Regions from separate parts of the Serratia sp. D1N4 genome, predicted to be linked through region 2. Evidence: predicted binding sites of a transcription regulator. Region 2 holds the regulator's gene; each other region holds the start of a gene.

Region 1 (6,404 bases), 2.1 Mb from region 2:
AAAGACACCAGGAACACGGACAGAATACCCATGCTGCGTGGTGACAGCTCGCCAGACATTTTTTGCAGTTCCATCATGGCCACAAATTCGTTAGAAACCAGCTTGGTTGCCATGATACTGCCCACTTGTAAGGCTTCGTGTTGCGGGATCCCCATAATCCAAGCGAATGGATAGAAGAAGTAACCGAGAATCTCCTGGAAGCTCAGGCCAAAGATGGCGCTGAACAGGCCGTTAAGTGCGGCGATCAAGGCAATAAAACCAATCAACATAGCCGCAACAATAATAGCCACTTTGAAACCTGCCAGAATGTATTCACCCAGCATTTCAAAGAAGCTCTGGCCTTCGTGCAGGTTGCCCAGATGCAGTTCTTCTTCATTGCTGGTGTCATAAGGGTTGACCAAGGAAAGCACGATAAAGGTGCTGAACATGTTCAGTACCAATGCGGCCACCACATATTTCGCATCCAACATGGTCATGTAAGCGCCAACTATCGACATGGAAACCGTCGACATGGCGGTAGCCGCCATTGTGTACATGCGTTTTTCCGACATCTTGCCCAAAATATCTTTATAGGCGATGAAGTTTTCAGACTGGCCGAGGATCAGCGAACTGACGGCGTTGAAAGACTCCAGCTTACCCATACCGTTCACTTTCGACAGCACGGTACCGATAATGCGGATGATAAACGGCAGCACTTTAATGTATTGCAGAATACCGATCAGCGCAGAGATAAACACGATTGGGCACAATACTTTCAGGAAGAAGAACGCTAAACCTTTGTCACCCATACCGCCGAACACAAAATCAGTCCCTTGACCTGCAAACCCGAGCAGCTTGTCAAACAGCGCTGCGAATCCTTTTACAAAGCCCAAACCTGCTTCCGAATGCAGGAAAAAGTAAGCCAGCAATACTTCAATAACCAAGAGTTGAATAACATAGCGAATGCGGATGCTTTTACGATCGCGACACACTAACAGTGCCAGGATCGCAACCACCACCAACGCTAACGCAAAGTGCGCAATAGGGGACATGTGTGCTCCAAATTTGAGGCAGGCTGAATTTCGTTTGTCATTTTATGTAACGCTGCATTTAAAAACGAGATATCTATTACAAATGTGGAAAATCATCGCAAGGAAAATCCTAAGTTATTACGGCAAAGAACCAGAACTCAGGATGTTAATAAACCTGCGCGTTTGTAGCATTTTTGTGCTAATTTGGCTATTAAGCATTTTCCGCTCGAATGCCGTGATGCCGAGTAAAAAGAGACGGCAAGATTTGATGCGATCTGTTCGATAAAACCTTCGTCATCCGCTATCGCTGAAATAAGTATTACTGCCACAAATGCACTTGATAATCATTATCATTTAAGTGAGATGAAGGTAAGCGTAAAATTAGTAAGGGTTTCACGATATGCTGAACAGTCGCGTGGTTGACAGTACTTCCAGCCGCCCATCGAGAAAGATCAAACTTTCTCTGATGGGCCCCGCATTTATTGCCGCCATCGGCTATATCGATCCCGGCAACTTTGCCACCAATATCCAATCCGGTGCCTCTTTCGGCTATACCTTATTGTGGGTGGTGGTCTGGGCCAATATCATGGCGATGTTAATCCAACTGCTTTCCGCCAAGCTGGGCATCGCGACGGGTAAAAACCTCGCTGAACATATCCGCGATCGCTTCCCGCGCCCGGTAGTTTGGGCGTATTGGGTACAGGCAGAGATTATCGCTATGGCAACCGATCTGGCCGAGTTTGTTGGTGCGGCGATCGGCTTCAAATTGCTGCTGGGGGTTACGCTGCTGGAAGGCGCGATCCTCACCGGTATAGCTACTTTTCTCATTTTGATGCTACAAAAACGCGGGCAAAAGCCACTGGAATTGGTGATCGGTGGTTTACTGCTATTTGTGGCGGCAGCCTACATTGTTGAACTGGTGTTTTCGCAACCGCAACTGAGTGGGTTGTTGAGAGGGATGGCGATCCCGGATTTGCCAAACGGTGATGCGGTTTTTCTGGCTGCCGGTGTGCTGGGGGCAACCATCATGCCGCACGTGATTTATCTGCACTCCTCGCTGACTCAAACCGCAGGTGAGCATTCGCGAGCCGAACGTTATGCCTCAACCAAAATCGACGTGGCGATCGCCATGACCATTGCCGGGTTTGTCAATCTGGCGATGATGGCGACCGCCGCCGCCGCATTCCACTTCAATGGTCATAGCGGTATTGCCGATCTCGATCAGGCCTATCTGACGCTGCAACCTTTGTTGGGTAATGCTGCGGCAACCATCTTCGGCCTGAGCCTGGTGGCTGCCGGTTTGTCTTCAACGGTGGTGGGCACGCTGGCGGGCCAAGTGGTGATGCAGGGTTTTGTGCGTTTTTATATCCCGCTGTGGGTACGCCGGGTTGTCACCATGCTGCCATCATTCATCGTGATTATGTTGGGGATGGATGCCACGCGCATTCTGGTGTTGAGCCAGGTATTGCTCAGTTTTGGGATTGCTCTGGCGCTGGTTCCGCTGCTGGTGTTTACCGGTAACCGCACACTGATGGGTGATATGGTTAATAGCCGCACGATTCAGAATACTGGCAAATTGATTGTGCTGGTGGTGGTCAGCTTAAACGGCTATTTATTGATTAGCAGCGTCATTTAACCCCCAAAAGATAAAAACCGGCATCAGGTGTAATACCGGTTTTTGTAAGCGATTACATCAAAATGCTGTCGATCTCGGCGATTTCCTCAGCGGTAAATACGCGGTTGGCCAGCATACCCACCGCATCTTCCAGCTGGCTGGTTTTACTGGCACCAATCAATACGGAAGTGACACGATCGTTGCGCAGTACCCAAGCCAGTGCCATTTGTGACAGCTTCTGCCCGCGCCGCTCTGCCAGCGTGTTCAAGCGGCGAACTTTCTGCAGTTTCTCTTCGGTAAGCTGTTCGGGCTTCAGGAACCGGCTACTGCTGGCCGCCCGCGAATCCTGCGGAATACCGTGCAGGTAACGGTCGGTCAGCACACCCCCAGCCAGCGGTGAAAAGGCGATAGAACCCACGCCATGCTCTTCCAGCGTATCCAGCAGTTCCGGCTCTACCCAACGTTCAAACATTGAGTATTTCGGCTGGTGAATCACGCACGGCGTGCCGAGCTGTTGTAGCAGGGTAAACGCCTGCCGTGCCAGATCGGCCGGGTAGTTCGACAGCCCGACATACAGCGCTTTACCCTGACGCACCAGCAAATCCAGCGCGGCCATGGTTTCTTCTAGCGGCGTATCTGGGTCTGGGCGGTGGTGATAGAAGATATCCACGTAATCGAGATCCATCCGCTTCAAGCTTTGGTTCAGGCTGGCGACCAGATACTTTTTCGATCCCCAATCACCGTAAGGGCCTTGCCACATGGTGTAACCGGCCTTGGAAGAGATAATCAGCTCATCGCGATAAGGCTTGAGATCGTTATGCAGAATACGGCCGAAATTCTCTTCGGCAGATCCCGGCGGCGGGCCGTAGTTATTGGCCAGATCAAAATGGGTAATGCCGAGGTCGAAGGCGCGGCACGCCAGGCTGCGCGCATTGTCATACAGCGTGCTATCACCAAAGTTGTGCCATAGGCCAAGTGAAACGGCGGGGAGTTTTAACCCGCTGCGGCCACAGCGGCGGTATTCCATATTTTGGTAGCGCGCAGAGTCAGCTTGATAAACCATACAGATCCTCATCGGCAAAAGTGAAAACGAGTTTCAATGTATGCGTTTCCATGCAAACAGTCAGCGCGCCCGATCACGCAAATTAATCCCTATGCCAATCTGGGGGCCTGTGCACCGATGTAAAGCCAGGTTGCCAGTGGCCTTTTAGCGCTAAAGTTCGAAATTTGCGCAACATCTCTAATACTTAAAATTAACATTCCCACCTTCTCGCAGGTGATGATCATGAGCAAAAACTATACGGTGGCTGATTACCTCCTCGATCGTTTAGCACAGATTGGTATCCGGCATTTCTTCGGTGTGCCAGGGGATTACAACCTGCAATTTCTCGATCATGTCATCGATCACCCGCAGATCACCTGGGTGGGGTGCGCCAACGAATTGAATGCCGCCTATGCTGCCGATGGTTATGCCCGTTGCAAACCGGCGGCGGCGTTGCTGACCACCTTTGGCGTGGGTGAACTGAGTGCGATCAACGGTATCGCGGGCAGCTACGCCGAATATTTGCCGGTGATCCATGTGGTGGGCTCACCGGCCCTGCGTGCGCAGCGTGCCGGGGATCTGCTGCATCATTCGCTGGGGGATGGCGATTTCGGCCATTTTGCCCGCATGGCTAAAGAGGTGACCGTCGCACAGGCCAACCTGACCGCCAGCAATGCTGAAGCGGAAATCGATCGTCTGTTGACCACCGCGCTATTTGAACGTCGCCCGGTGTACCTGCTATTGCCGAGTGATGTGGCCGAAGCACCGCTGACTTCGCGCCCGGCCCCGCTGATGCTGCGCCAGCCCAATCTTTCTGATGCTTCGTTGCAGGCATTCATCACCGCTGCGCAGGAAAAACTGCAGGCGGCACAGCGGGTTTCCCTGCTGGCGGATTTCCTTGCCGAGCGCTTCGGGGCAGAAACGGTGCTGGAACAGTGGATGAATGAGGTGAATATTCCCCATTCAACCTTATTGCTAGGCAAGAGCGTGCTGGATGAAACCCATGCCTGCTTTACTGGCACCTATGCCGGGGCCGCCAGCGATCCACAGGTGAAACAGTTAATTGAAGGTGCTGACGTGGTGATTAACGTCGGTGTGCGTTTCACCGATACCATCACGGCAGGGTTCAGCCACAATTTGCCCAATGAGAAATGTATCGATATCCAACCCTTTGAAGCGCGGGTGGGGCAGCAGGTGTTCAGTCAGATCCCGATGCGCGACGCGGTCAAAGCCCTCCATCAATTAACGCTGTCGTTAGCCAAGCAGTGGCAGCTGCCCGCCATCAAACGCCCTTTATTGCCGGATCCGAACGGCAGTGGTTTGGATCAACACGGCTTTTGGCAGCAAATGCAGAACTTCCTGCAACCGGGGGATATCCTGATTGCCGATCAAGGGACTTCATGCTTTGGTGCAGCGTCGCTGAATCTGCCGCGAGGCTGCCGGTTTATCGTTCAATCTCTGTGGGGGTCGATCGGTTTTACGTTGCCAGCGGCGTTTGGCGTGCAAACCGCCGAGCCGGATCGCCGGGTGCTGTTGCTGATTGGTGATGGTGCAGCCCAACTGACGATTCAGGAGCTGGGATCGATGCTGCGCGATGGCCAAAAGCCGGTCGTTTTCCTGCTCAATAACAATGGTTATACCGTTGAGCGAGCTATTCACGGCCCGGAACAGCGCTATAACGACATTGCCCAGTGGGACTGGACGCTGTTACCGCAGGCGCTGTCGCAGGGGCATCAGGTGAAATGCCTGCACGTGAGTGAGCCTGAACAACTGTGTCATGCACTGGGTGAAGTGAATGGCCGTGAACAACTGGTGTTTATTGAAGTGATGCTGCCGAAGATGGATATTCCCGAATTGCTGGATACCATCTCCCGCGCCATTCAATCGCGCAACGCCGCGGCCTGATCTGCGGCATTTTCCAACAGGCGATCCAACAGCCAAAACCCCGCCGGCCCCGGCGGGGTAAGTTTTGACCACACCGCATCCACCGAAATCAACTTGGGCCAACCGCGTATTTTCAATTCTGTCAGACGTTCTTGCCCATACTGTTTGACCAGCCAGTGCGGCAGTATCGCCCAGCCAAATCCCTGTTCCGCCATTTCCAACAGCATCAGATAGCTGGGGGCCGACCAGACCGGCCCCTGCGGTTTAGCGGCATCGCTGCCGGTATAGGTATTGAGATAGAGCTGACGGCTGCTGGCCAGATGCGCCTGCGTAAGCGCTGGGATGTGTGCCAGCGGGTGTTCGTTGGCGACAAACAGCCCCATTTCGGTTTGTTCCGGTAGCCTGGCGACGGCGATATCGGGCGGATAATTGGGCTGCACCGCCAGCATGCCCAGATGTGCGCGGCCAATCTGCAACAGATCCAGCACGTCAGCGTCTTCGGCGATCATGCATTCCAGTTCAATATCCTGATAGCGCTGCTCGAAGTGTTTCAGCAAGTTATCGTGATGATTAGGCTGATAGGTATCGGAGAAGACGATAGTCAAACGCGGTTCAACCCGATCGCCCAACCGGATGCTCAGTGCCTCAAGGCGCTCGCTGGCGCTTAGGATCTCCTGCACGTGGCCGAGCACTTTGCGGCCCGCAGGGGTAAGCACCGGTTGGCGCGCCTCGCGGTTGAACAGCATCAGCCCAAGATCCGCTTCCAGATTGGCGATCGCGGTGCTGATGGTGGACTGGCTTTTACGCAGCTTGCGCGCGGCGGCAGAAAACGATCCCAGCGCGGCTGCTTCAA
Region 2 (6,404 bases):
GATTGAAGTGATCCCTGAGATCGACATGCCTGCACATGCCCGCGCTGCGATTGTTTCTATGGAAGCGCGCTACAAGAAACTGCTGGCCGAAGGCAAAGAGAAAGAGGCGAATGAGTTCCGCCTGGTGGATCCGACCGATACCTCTAATACCACTTCAGTGCAGTATTTTAACCGTCAGAGCTACCTGAACCCGTGCCTGGATTCATCCAAAAACTTTGTTGATAAAGTGATTGGTGAAGTCGCCCAGATGCACAAAGAAGCCGGTCAGCCACTGCAAACCTGGCACTTTGGTGGGGATGAAGCGAAGAACATCCGCTTGGGTGCTGGTTATACCGATGTGAAGAAGCCGGAAGCGGGCAAGGGCATTCTTGATCTGAGCAAAGAAGATAAACCTTGGGCCAAGTCTGAGGTTTGTCAGGCGATCATCAAAGACGGCAAAGTGGAAGATATGGAACACTTGCCGAGCTACTTCGGGCTGGAAGTTAGCCAACTGGTGAAAGCGCACGGCATTGACAGAATGCAGGCGTGGCAGGATGGTTTGAAAGATGCCAAAGACGCGAAAGCTTTCGCGACTAAGAATGTCGCGGTGAACTTCTGGGATACCCTGTACTGGGGCGGTTTCGACTCGGCTAACGACTGGGCGAACAAGGGTTATGACGTTGTACTTTCCAATCCAGATTACGTTTACATGGACTTCCCATATGAAGTGACCCCGGAAGAGCATGGTTACTACTGGGGCACCCGCTTCAGCGATGAGCAGAAGATCTTCAGCTTCGCGCCAGACAACCTGCCGCAAAACGCCGAAACTTCGGTTGACCGTGATGGTAACCACTTCACTGCCAAGAGCGACAAACCATGGCCGGGTGCTTATGGTCTTTCAGCCCAGCTGTGGAGTGAGGTTGTGCGTACCGATCAGCAAATGGAATATATGATTTACCCACGAGCGCTGTCTGTTGCGGAACGTGCTTGGCACCGTGCGAGTTGGGAACAGGACTATAAAGCTGGCCGTGAATACAAAGGTGGCGAAACCCATCAGGTCGATACCAAGGCGCTGGAAAAAGACTGGCTGCACTTTGCCAACCTGATCGGGCAACGTGAGTTGGCCAAGCTGGATAAAGGTGGCGTGAGCTACCGCTTGCCAGTTCCGGGGGCTCGCGTTGTCGATGGCAAACTGGAGGCTAATATCGCCTTGCCAGGTCTGGGGATTGAATATTCTACCGATGGTGGCAAACAGTGGCAGCGCTATGACGATCGGGCTCGCCCGGCCGTTGCGGGTGATGTTCAAATCCGTGCAGTCAGCCCGGATGGTAAACGCTTCAGCCGTGCCGAGCCGGTAAAAGCCTAAGCCAAAACTCAGCCCATCTGCGTGTCGGCGGATGGGCTGCAGGTGAAGTCCCGTGTCAGAGAGAAGTGCTACAAGAGAGTGTAATATTTGGCGTTATCATTGTCCCCGGCCTGTCCGGGGATTTTTTATCTGCAAGTTACAGGCACAAAAAAACCGCCATCAAGGCGGTTTCTCATTTCTGGCAGGCCAGAGTTATCGCTTATCGTGCAGCGTATCGTTTTCGCGGCAATCACCAACCTCACAATGGCCGTACAAGTACAGGCTGTGATTGGTGAGCTTGATACCGTGCTGTTTGGCGATATCGCGCTGACGTACTTCGATAGGCTCGTCGCTGAACTCGATCACTTTGCCACAGTCCAGGCAAATCAGGTGGTCGTGATGATGTTGCTGGGTCAGTTCGAACACGGATTTACCGCCTTCAAAATTGTGACGAGTCACAATGCCTGCGTCATCAAACTGGTTCAGCACGCGGTAAACCGTTGCCAAGCCAATTTCTTCACCCATATCTATCAGTTTTTTGTACAGATCTTCCGCACTGACGTGATGGCATGCCGGATCCTGCAAGACTTCCAGGATTTTGAGTCGCGGAAGCGTGACTTTTAAGCCGGCCTTCTTCAATGCGTTATTGTTGTCAGTCATGCGGATTCAGTCCTGTTACTATGCTAATCAAGTTGAGGCGTTTTAGCCTATGGCATCGGTCGGCACAAAGAGTTAATTGCGTCTCATTATAGAACCGCTTGCCCTAAATAGAAACCGTCGGTCGTTAACAAAGGTATATCTGCGCTGTTGCATAGGGTACATGCAACGTCTTGATGATGGATGGGATAAACCGATGCCGCAGTTTACCCTGATGGTGCGGGAAGTTACAGACTTGTTGCTTCTATTACTCTAATCCGCGATACCGATAGCAGCCCTGTAGCCAATACTATGCGCTTTGCAGGGCTTTTGTACAATATCTGGAAAGGGGTACTTAGCCGACGATGTCAGCCAGGCTCAGCTCTTCGCTGATTTGTTTGACCCAGGCATCTACGCGTTCGTTGGTCAACTCAGGCTGACGATCTTCGTCAATGGCCAAGCCGACAAAGTGATGGTCGTCTGCCAAGCCTTTAGAGGCTTCGAAGTGGTAACCTTTGGTTGGCCAGTGGCCGACGATCGCAGCACCGCGTGGTTCAATGATGTCACGGATGGTACCCATCGCATCGCAGAAATATTCTGCATAGTCTTCTTGGTCACCACAACCAAACAGCGCCACCAGCTTGCCGTTGAAGTCAATATCTTCCAGCGTTGGGAAGAAGTCATCCCAGTCACACTGGGCTTCACCGTAATACCAGGTTGGGATGCCGAGCAGCAGGATGTCGAAAGCTTCCAGATCTTCTTTACTGCTCTTGGCAATGTCGTGAATTTCAGCCACGTCTTTGCCATATTTTTGCTGAAGATTTTTCTGGATCATCTTGGCAATGTTTTCGGTATTGCCAGTGTCGCTGCCAAAGAAAATGCCTACATGAGCCATATTGCAGATAACCTTTTTAATTCAGTGGATATACCTTCGGAGTTCGCGGGTTGCTTACCTGCAACGTCGAGCCTTTTGGGTATCGTCTTACGTAAGATCAAGGCAAGAGTTCAGCGTGGATACTCTCTCTTACCGGTAAATATCTATCATGCCAGAAATGTGCTCTGGGGTTTTATCGCATTTATGCGATGCCGGGGAATCACTACAAGCGGTGTTGATCCGGCGTCATCCTTAACGCCAAGCCGCGCGTGCGGCTGAAGAGATCATGACTCTGGCTGCTCTTCCGCCAGTTTTGCCAGCAGCATTTGCTCAATCAATTCGCTGCGGCTGATGTTGCGCTGGTCCGCCAGTTTGTTCAGAGCATCCACGGCGTCTGCGTTGATTTTCAGCTCCACACGCCGTAATCCACGCACTTTGTCACGCCGTAGCTGATTCCGCTTATTGATTCTAAGCTGTTCATCACGGGAGAGCGGGTTGGTTTTCGGGCGCCCTGGACGGCGTTCATCTGCGAACAGATCCAGCGTCGTGCGATCCGTTTGTTCTTTTGCCATTGTTGCGGACTACTGCAAGGGAGTTTGCATCAGAAAGCGTTTTCACACTTCCAGACGGTTCAGTTAACACCATTCGGGCCAATAAACCCTAAGCCAAAATTTACCCCCAGCCAGGCGATGATTTGCACGTTGGACAGGGCGGCAAAATTATATCCCGCAGGATCCAAGCTATAGCAGCTTGAAAGACGTCGGAAATAGCGCGCCATATTACCCCAGCAGATAGAGCAACGACAATGCTTAACTTAGCCAAAAACGCGCTAACTCGTTCTCTCTAGCGCGTTTTTTCACCACTTTGTTTCAGGCTTCATCTAGAAAGCGGTGGATGGCCCTTAGCACTGCGTCCGGTTTCTCCGCATGAACCCAATGGCCGGTGCCTGCGACGACGTAAGCTCGAGCCTGCGGGAATTGGCGGGCAATATCTTCGCGGTATTCATCCTGCACATAAGGCGAAAGCCCACCGCGGATAAATAGCGTTGGATGTGGCCAAGAGGGGACATTCTGCCAGCCGATAATGCTGTCGTATTGTGCGATCAATACCGGCAGGTTGAAGCGCCAGGTTCCGGCATGAAAAGACTTCAGCAGGAACTGGATCACGCCTTCTTCATCCAGATATTCGCGCATCAGCTGTGCTGCCGGTTGCCGTTGGCTAATACCGGCATCGGTGACCGCTTGCAGAGCAGCAAAAATCTTGTCGTGGCGGCGGGTGTCATAAGCCACCGGGGCGATATCGATCACGATCAGCCGTTCAATTCGCTCGGGGGCTATTGCGGTCAGCGCCATGGCGGCTTTACCGCCCATTGAATGGCCGATGACGATAACCTTATCCAACTGCAAGTCATCCAACAGCGTCAGCAGGTCTTGCGCCATCGCCGGGTAGGTCATCTCTTCGGCGCGCGGCGAAAGCCCATGATTGCGCAGATCGACCTTGATCACCGTATGCCGCTGATTCAGATCGCGTGCCAGTATGCCAAGGTTATCCAGGTTGCCGAACATTCCGTGGATCAGCACCACCGGTAGTGTCGGTGCCTCGGCCGCCAAGAGTTGATAATGTAATTTCATGGTGAGTTCGCGATTTAAAGACATTGGGTCAGGGTATCATGCACAGGTAGATATTTATAAGTCGGATAAATGCCATCAATACCTTTCAGGCCGTACATTCTTGATGCCAAGCTACTCAGAAGAAAGCCACTGTGAAAGCAGAGCATGAAGCTGCGAGGGCTCTAGTGGTTTAGATAACACCAGGTAACCCTCTCTTTCCGCTTGTTGTAAGATCTCCGAGTTAAATTCACCGCTGACCATCGCGCCACTGGCCTGTGGTAAACGTTGGAGTAACTCCTGCAAAATATCGAACCCACTCTCACCTGAACGCAGGCGCTGATCGCACAAAATTGCCTGCGGAGAGAAGCCACTTTCAAGCGCGGCAAAAGCTTCGTTGGCAGAAGCAACGCAGCGCACCGTCACTCCCCAGGCCTGCATCAGGCTCTCCCAGGCGGAGGTAACCAATGGATCGTCGTCAACCACCAGACAGGTTCCGGAAAGCGACCTGTGTGGTGCGGATAAGGATTTCTGCTGTACTGCCAATGGTGCCATGGCTGCCATTGTGTCGCTGGCTGGCAGACGCATCCAAAAACGTGAACCTTTCCCTTCTACCGAACTCATTCCGCACTGCACTTTCATCAGTTTCGCGCATCTTGCTACCACCGCCAGACCGAGCCCATGCCCGGCACTGTCTATACGCCAGGCAAGCTCCGGGCGATAGAAGGGAGAGAAAATCTGGTTTTTTTCAGCATCAGCAACGCCAATCCCGGTATCCCATACTTCTATTAACCACTCTTTGCCACGCGGGCGAACAGAGATCAGCACCCCACCTTGTGGAGTATACCGAAGTGCATTGTGTGCCAGATTGATTAACGACTGCTTGAGCAACGAGAGATCGCCTAATGCCACGCAGCGTTGCCGAGGGAATCTCGAGCGTAGCATTAAGCCCCTGTTATTCGCCTCTTCACGAAACAGAGTGATGATAGAGTCGATTAATGGCACTAACTCCACTTCTGTCGCTGGGACATTGACGGCATTATTTTCTATGATGGTCAGGTCCAACAGTGAGTTGAACATTAAATGTAACGAGCGCACACTCTCTTGCAGATCATAGAGTTGCGGGTTCAACAGGGGGTCGCGATTCTTGTGTACGATCGCTTCAATCAAAAATCCCATCGCGTGAATCGGCTGGCGGAGATCGTGACTGGCCGTGGTGAGAAACAGGTTTTTATCATGTAACGCCTGTTCCGCCTCCTCTTTTGCTACACGGAATTTCTCAGCCAATAAGATGCTGTCTTCTTCCAGCCTGACCTGCTGAAGGAAGAAGGCATGTGAGGTCAAAGCATGACGATAAATAGCAAAGGCATACAGCAGATTAAGCAAGAAAATGATTGGCCAGATCTCACCCGATCGCCAAGGGATCAGCACCAACAGCATTCCCCAACAGCTGATGAAAAAGCGCTGGAATGCACCCAGTAGCGGGGTCAGATGCGTTGCGTTGGCGGCGATGATAGCGGCAATACTGATATTGAGCAGCAGAGTAAAATCAAAAGATTGGGTCATGGCTGTCACGATCATCAACGAAGACAGGCCGATGCCGTGCAGTAAGGCTACCCAATTCACCCAAGGCAGCCACTGGGCCAGCATGGTGGTATCCGCCGTTGTACTCAGTTTCTGGCGATAGCGGTGGTGCCAAATCCTGACGAGCACGGCCGCAATAAGATATAGCACAATCCAACAGATGACGGGCGTCAGCGGCAGTTGCAGCTTATACAACCAAATGGCGAACACCATTCCGACAAAAGGCACCGCATTGATGCTAAAAACCAATCGCGCTAACACATTGTTCAACAAACGGAGCTGCGAGTGCGGCTTGATGCCGTGCGGAGCTTTATCACTGAGGGTTTTCATCATAGCGTGAAGCGTCGTCCCTGAAGTAACGTGATAGCCTCGACTCGGT
Region 3 (6,404 bases), 1.2 Mb from region 2:
CCGTGCCGTTTATCGCACGCTATCGTAAGGAAGTCACCGGAGGCCTGGACGACACCCAACTGCGCCAGTTGGAAACCCGCTTGGGTTACCTGCGTGAACTGGAAGATCGCCGCCAGACCATCCTCAAATCCATCGACGAGCAAGGTAAGCTGACCGAACAGCTGGCTGGGGCAATTAACGCCACGCAGAGCAAAACCGAACTCGAAGACCTTTACCTACCGTATAAACCCAAGCGCCGCACCCGTGGTCAGATCGCTATTGAAGCCGGTCTGGAGCCGCTGGCCGACTTGCTGTGGCAAGATCCACAGCAGCAGCCAGAACAGGCGGCCGAACGTTATGTTGATGCCGACAAAGGCGTTGCCGATGTAAAAGCGGCGCTGGACGGTGCGCGCTATATCCTGATGGAACGCTTCGCCGAAGATGCCACGCTGCTGGCCAAAGTGCGCGATTACCTGTGGAAAAACGCCCATCTGGTGTCCAAGGTGGTGGAAGGCAAAGAAGAGGAAGGCGCGAAATTCCGCGACTACTTCGATCATCATGAACCGATTTCACAAGTGCCTTCTCACCGTGCGCTGGCGATGTTCCGCGGCCGCAATGAAGGGGTACTGCAACTGGCGCTGAATGCCGACCCGCAGTTTGAAGAAGCGCCGCGCGAAAGCCAGGGCGAGTTGATCATCATCAACCACCTGAACCTGCGCCTGAACAATGCGCCGGCCGATGTCTGGCGCAAGGCGGTGGTCAACTGGACCTGGCGCATCAAGGTGCTGCTGCATCTGGAAACCGAACTGATGGGCACCCTGCGTGAGCGTGCAGAAGACGAAGCGATCAACGTTTTCGCCCGCAATATGCACGATCTGCTGATGGCCGCCCCGGCCGGTATGCGTGCCACCATGGGCCTGGACCCTGGCCTGCGTACCGGTGTCAAAGTGGCGGTGGTGGATGCCACCGGCAAACTGGTGGCGACCGATACCGTTTATCCGCACACCGGTCAGGCCGCTAAAGCTGCCGCCGTAGTTGCCGCACTGTGCATCAAGCACCAGGTGGAACTGGTGGCGATCGGCAACGGTACCGCCTCCCGCGAAACCGAGCGCTTCTTTGCCGAACTACAGCAACAGTTCCCGAATGTGCAGGCGCAGAAAGTGATCGTCAGCGAGGCCGGTGCTTCGGTCTATTCCGCCTCAGAACTGGCGGCGCTGGAATTCCCGAACCTCGACGTTTCCCTGCGTGGCGCAGTTTCCATTGCCCGCCGCTTGCAGGATCCGTTGGCCGAACTGGTTAAGATTGACCCTAAATCCATCGGCGTCGGCCAATACCAGCACGACGTCAGCCAGAGCCAGTTAGCGAAGAAGCTGGATTCGGTGGTGGAAGACTGCGTAAACGCCGTGGGTGTTGATCTGAATACCGCGTCGGTGCCTTTATTGACCCGTGTGGCCGGTTTAACGCGTATGATGGCGCAGAATATCGTCACCTGGCGCGATGAAAACGGCCGTTTCAGCAACCGCGAGCAACTGCTGAAAGTCAGTCGCTTAGGGCCAAAAGCCTTTGAGCAGTGTGCGGGCTTCTTGCGTATCAACCACGGTGATAACCCGCTGGATGCCTCAACCGTTCACCCGGAAACCTACCCGGTGGTGGAGCGCATTCTGGCCGCGACCCAGCAGGCGTTGCAGGATCTGATGGGCAACTCGAACGCCATCCGCAACCTGAAAGCCAGCGATTTCACCGATGAGAAATTTGGTGTGCCAACGGTTACCGACATCCTGAAAGAGCTGGAAAAACCGGGCCGCGATCCGCGCCCAGAATTCAAAACCGCCACCTTTGCAGAAGGCGTGGAAACGCTGAACGATCTGCAAGTCGGGATGATTCTGGAAGGCTCGGTCACCAACGTCACCAACTTCGGTGCGTTTGTGGATATCGGCGTGCATCAGGATGGGCTGGTGCATATCTCCTCGCTGGCAGATAAGTTTGTGCAGGATCCGCACACCGTGGTGAAAGCCGGTGATATCGTCAAAGTGAAGGTGATGGAAGTCGATCTGCAACGCAAGCGTATCGCACTCAGCATGCGCTTGGACGAGCAACCGGGCGAAGGTTCATCACGCCGTGGCAGCGGTAGCAACAACAGCGCTCCAGCACGCGACAACGCTTCACGCGCGCCAGCCAACAAAGCAGCGAAACCACGCACCACCACCCCGGCAAACAACAGTGCCATGGGTGACGCGTTGGCTGCGGCGTTCGGCAAAAAACGTTAAGCCTAACGGCAGAGGGCGGAGTTCACCCCGCCCTCTGCCGGATAACATTTCCACTTATTTTTGATGCACCGCAAGAAAGTAGTACAATTAGCAGTCAACAACCCTGTTTCTTGTATTGATTACGATAATCGTTCTCACTATTATTATGTTGCGTGTTTATTGGGCCACGCCATGGCTCAGCTGTTTCGGCTCCATTTACCCCCTCGGGTAGCCTGGGCAAAACTGTTCTGAAAGCAACGTTCCAGCGGGAACGTTTTGATCACCAAGAAGGTAATATGCATCTTCTTCCTAAACAGACTTATAAAATTGCCGGTTTCTCCAGTGAAATCAGCCCCGCTTACCGACAGAAACTGCTGTCGCTCGGGATGCTGCCCGGTTCATTATTTGAAGTAGTACGCGTTGCACCACTCGGCGATCCAATAGAAATAAAAACCCGCCGCGTCAGCCTGGTGCTGCGGAAAAAAGATTTGGACCTGATCCTGCTCGACGGCCAGTAACCACACGCCGCCCCCCGCCTCAGGCTTTTGCCGTGCTTCTGCGCATGGCCGGTACTTAATTTACTGATATCACGTTGGATTATGAAAAAAATCACCATTGGCTTGATAGGTAATCCGAATTCAGGGAAAACTACACTGTTCAACCAGCTTACCGGTGCGCGTCAGCGGGTTGGTAACTGGGCCGGAGTCACGGTTGAACGCAAAGAAGGCCAGTTTTCCACAGCGCAATCGCAGGTTACTCTGGTCGATTTGCCCGGCACCTACTCGCTCACCACCATCTCCGAACAGACCTCGCTTGACGAACAGATCGCCTGCCATTACATCCTGAGCGGCGACGCTGACTTGTTGATCAACGTGGTAGATGCGTCAAACCTGGAGCGCAACCTTTACCTGACGCTGCAACTGCTGGAGCTGGGCATTCCCTGCATCGTGGCGCTGAATATGCTGGATATCGCCAGAAGCCAGCGCATCGAGATTGATCTTGCGGCCCTGTCTGAACGCCTGGGTTGCCCGGTCGTACCGCTGATTTCTACCAAAGCCGACGGGATTGGCATGCTGAAACAGATGATCGACGGTCATCGGTTCAATCAGCTCAAAGCCTTGGTAAATTACCCGCCGTTGCTGCTAGACCAAGTCAACGCCTTGACCGAAGCCATGCCGCAGAATCTGCCCACCGAACAGCGCCGCTGGCTGGCGCTGCAAATGCTGGAAGGGGATATTTATAGCCACCAGTTGGCAGGTGATGCTATCGCTCTGCTGCCGCAGGCCAGGCAAGCGCTGCAACAGCAGCAGCAGGAAGATCCGGCGCTGGTGATTGCCGATGCACGTTACCAGTCGATCGCAGCCCTTTGCGACGCCGTCAGTAACGCGCAACAAGCTCTGCCGAACCGACTGACTGAAGTGCTGGATAAAGTGATCCTCAACCGCTGGCTCGGCGTGCCGATTTTCCTGCTGGTGATGTACCTGATGTTCCTGCTGGCGATCAACATCGGTGGTGCGCTGCAACCGATCTTCGATCTCGGCTCGGCGGCAATCTTTATTCAGGGGATCCAATGGGTGGGTTATACCCTGCATTTCCCTGAATGGCTGACCATTTTCCTGGCACAGGGCGTCGGTGGCGGTATCAATACCGTGCTGCCGTTGGTGCCGCAGATCGGCATGATGTACCTGTTCCTGTCCTTTTTGGAAGACTCCGGCTACATGGCGCGCGCAGCGTTCGTTATGGATCGCCTGATGCAGGCGCTCGGCTTGCCGGGGAAATCCTTCGTGCCGCTGATCGTCGGTTTCGGCTGCAACGTGCCGTCGATCATGGGTGCCCGCACGCTGGATGCCCAACGTGAACGCCTGATCACCATCATGATGGCTCCTTTTATGTCCTGCGGTGCGCGGCTGGCGATCTTCGCCGTATTCGCTGCGGCATTTTTCGGCCAAGACGGCGCTGGCGTGGTGTTCTCGCTGTATATGCTGGGTATCGTAGTCGCTATTCTTACCGGCCTGGTGCTGAAATACACCATCATGCGCGGTGAAGCATCACCGTTCGTCATGGAGTTGCCGGTTTATCACGTACCCCACCTGAAAAGCCTGCTGCTGCAAACCTGGCAACGCCTGAAAGGTTTTGTGCTGCGCGCCGGGAAAGTCATTGTGATTGCCAGTATCCTGATCGGTGGCTTGAACAGCTTCTCGTTCAGCGGCAAGCCGGTAGACAGCATCAATGATTCAGCGTTGGCATCGGTTTCCAAAGTGCTTACACCGCTGCTGCAACCGATGGGGGTGCACAGCGATAACTGGCAGGCAACCGTCGGCCTGGTTACCGGAGCCATGGCCAAAGAAGTGGTGGTGGGGACGCTCAACACGCTGTACACCGCCGAACACATCACCAATCAACCGTTCGACGCCGCCAATTTCAACCTGCTGGATGAATTGTCTGCCGCTCTGGATGAAACCTGGCAAGGTCTGAAAGGCACTTTCAGCCTCAGCGTACTTGCCAACCCTATCGAAGCCAGCAAAGGCGATGGCGAAATGGGCGCAGGCTCAATGGGGGTTATGAGCAGCAAATTCGGCACCTCTATTTCTGCTTACAGCTATCTGATCTTCGTGCTGCTGTATGTGCCGTGCGTTTCGGTGATGGGTGCGATTGCCCGCGAATCAAGCCGGGGCTGGATGACCTTCTCCATCCTGTGGGGGCTGAATGTGGCCTACTCGCTGGCCACCCTGTTCTACCAGATAGCAACCTTTAGCCAGCATCCGCAATACAGCCTGGTGGCGATCCTGTCGGTGCTGGCCTTCAATGCCTTGCTGCTGCTGGCATTACGTAAGGCTCGCAGCCGCGTGACCATCCGCCTGCGCAACGCAACGCCTGCCGCCTGCTGCCAAAACCCGCAGGGTGATTGCCACTGATGGCCAGCCTGCTGCAAATCCGTGATGCGCTCGCCCTGCGGGGCAGCGCTCAGGCTCAACAGTTGAGCCACCAACTGGCAACGCCGTTGCCGCTGGTTGAAGCCATGCTGGAGCGTTTAACCGATATGGGTAAAGTGGAGCGTATCGAGCAGGATAACAGTGAATGCCTGAGCGGCAGCTGCAAGCGCTGCCCGGAAAGATGCAGTACGGTAGTTTATCGCTTGAAAAACTAGAGACAAAAAACAGGGGCGCACGCTATGCGCCCCTCGTTAGCAAATTATTTCTTATCTTTGTACACTTCAGCGGCCGCACTGAACCTGCCATGCTCGCGGGCAGCCACAACCACGTAGTACTTCCCACCTTTCTCGTCAGCCAGTTTGGACAATTCCTCTTTCAAGTCCATTGGATCGGTGGCTTGGGCAGTTGACGTTATCATGCCAATTTTCTCGTACTTGCCTGGTGCCTTATCCAAATCTTCCTGAGTGAGTAATGTTGCCGCCATTGTGCTGAAAGACGCTAAACCCACAACCAATGCTGCAACCGTCATCTTCAATGATTTCATGACCATACCTCTAAGCGGATAAATGAGTTGTTATGAAAGCCGTTAACAATAAATCAGGCATCGATACGCAGCGATGCTCAAGAGCCCAGTGAAAAAATACATGCAGTTTTCTCACCGTTCGCCACATATCTAGCCCTTCATATATCGAATCAGCCTGCTTTTTTATCCGCCAATTAGCCGACCTTGTAGCGCTCTTTTGTGCCTTTTTTGGCCGCAATCAGGGTGGTATCAGCGCGAAGCCGCGCGCCTACCGGGTTGCAGCAAATTGATTAATAATGCTGGTGAATTCTTCAGGGTGAGAGACAAAAGGCGCATGGGCCGCCTTGGGGATCACCACCGAAGACGACTGCGGCCACCGCTCATCCAACAGCGTCGCGACCTTGCGCGGTACCAAACCATCCAGGTAACCATAAATGCGCAGCACCGGCATCGCTGGCTTGGCCAGCTGCTGCCGCTGATCCACGGTACGCAGTATATCAAGCCCGCTATTGAGCACCGCGACACCCGGCATCGGTTGATTAAGCACCACGGTTTTTAACAGGCGCGCATCCTGGCGGGCGCTTTCGGTTCCCAGGGTTTGCAGCGCCAGAAAGCGCTCTACGGTACGGTTGAAATCCTCGCTGAGCTGCTGCTTGAAACCGCTCAGCACTTCTGGCCGGATCCCTGGCCAATCCTCCTGCGCGGCAAAACAGGGCGAAGAAG

Evidence for each region. The regulator Fur, encoded in region 2, represses iron uptake genes when iron is present. The targets are predictions, from matches to a motif close to ATAATAATGAGAACNACTATCAA.
Region 1: the regulator Fur is predicted to act here: its motif matches at 1,348-1,370, upstream of ACX1CU_RS07120 (Nramp family divalent metal transporter).
Region 3: the regulator Fur is predicted to act here: its motif matches at 2,368-2,390, upstream of feoA (ferrous iron transporter A).

The regions. Positions count from the first base shown of each region.
Region 1 covers NZ_CM137274.1:1,659,980-1,666,383, forward strand. The annotation lists gene ACX1CU_RS07115 (NupC/NupG family nucleoside CNT transporter) at 1-1,031, opposite strand, end outside; gene ACX1CU_RS07120 (Nramp family divalent metal transporter) at 1,411-2,646, shown strand; gene mgrA (L-glyceraldehyde 3-phosphate reductase) at 2,699-3,688, opposite strand; gene ACX1CU_RS07130 (alpha-keto acid decarboxylase family protein) at 3,911-5,572, shown strand; gene ACX1CU_RS07135 (LysR family transcriptional regulator) at 5,548-6,404, opposite strand, start outside.
Region 2 covers NZ_CM137274.1:3,800,794-3,807,197, reverse strand. The annotation lists gene ACX1CU_RS17045 (beta-N-acetylhexosaminidase) at 1-1,345, shown strand, start outside; gene fur (ferric iron uptake transcriptional regulator) at 1,538-1,984, opposite strand; gene fldA (flavodoxin FldA) at 2,316-2,855, opposite strand; gene ybfE (LexA regulated protein) at 3,119-3,406, opposite strand; gene ybfF (esterase) at 3,704-4,465, opposite strand; gene ACX1CU_RS17020 (hybrid sensor histidine kinase/response regulator) at 4,577-6,355, opposite strand; gene ACX1CU_RS17015 (LuxR C-terminal-related transcriptional regulator) at 6,355-6,404, opposite strand, start outside.
Region 3 covers NZ_CM137274.1:5,020,741-5,027,144, forward strand. The annotation lists gene ACX1CU_RS22635 (Tex family protein) at 1-2,246, shown strand, start outside; gene feoA (ferrous iron transporter A) at 2,522-2,743, shown strand; gene feoB (Fe(2+) transporter permease subunit FeoB) at 2,825-5,140, shown strand; gene ACX1CU_RS22650 (FeoC-like transcriptional regulator) at 5,140-5,373, shown strand; gene ACX1CU_RS22655 (YdgH/BhsA/McbA-like domain containing protein) at 5,418-5,702, opposite strand; gene bioH (pimeloyl-ACP methyl ester esterase BioH) at 5,950-6,404, opposite strand, start outside.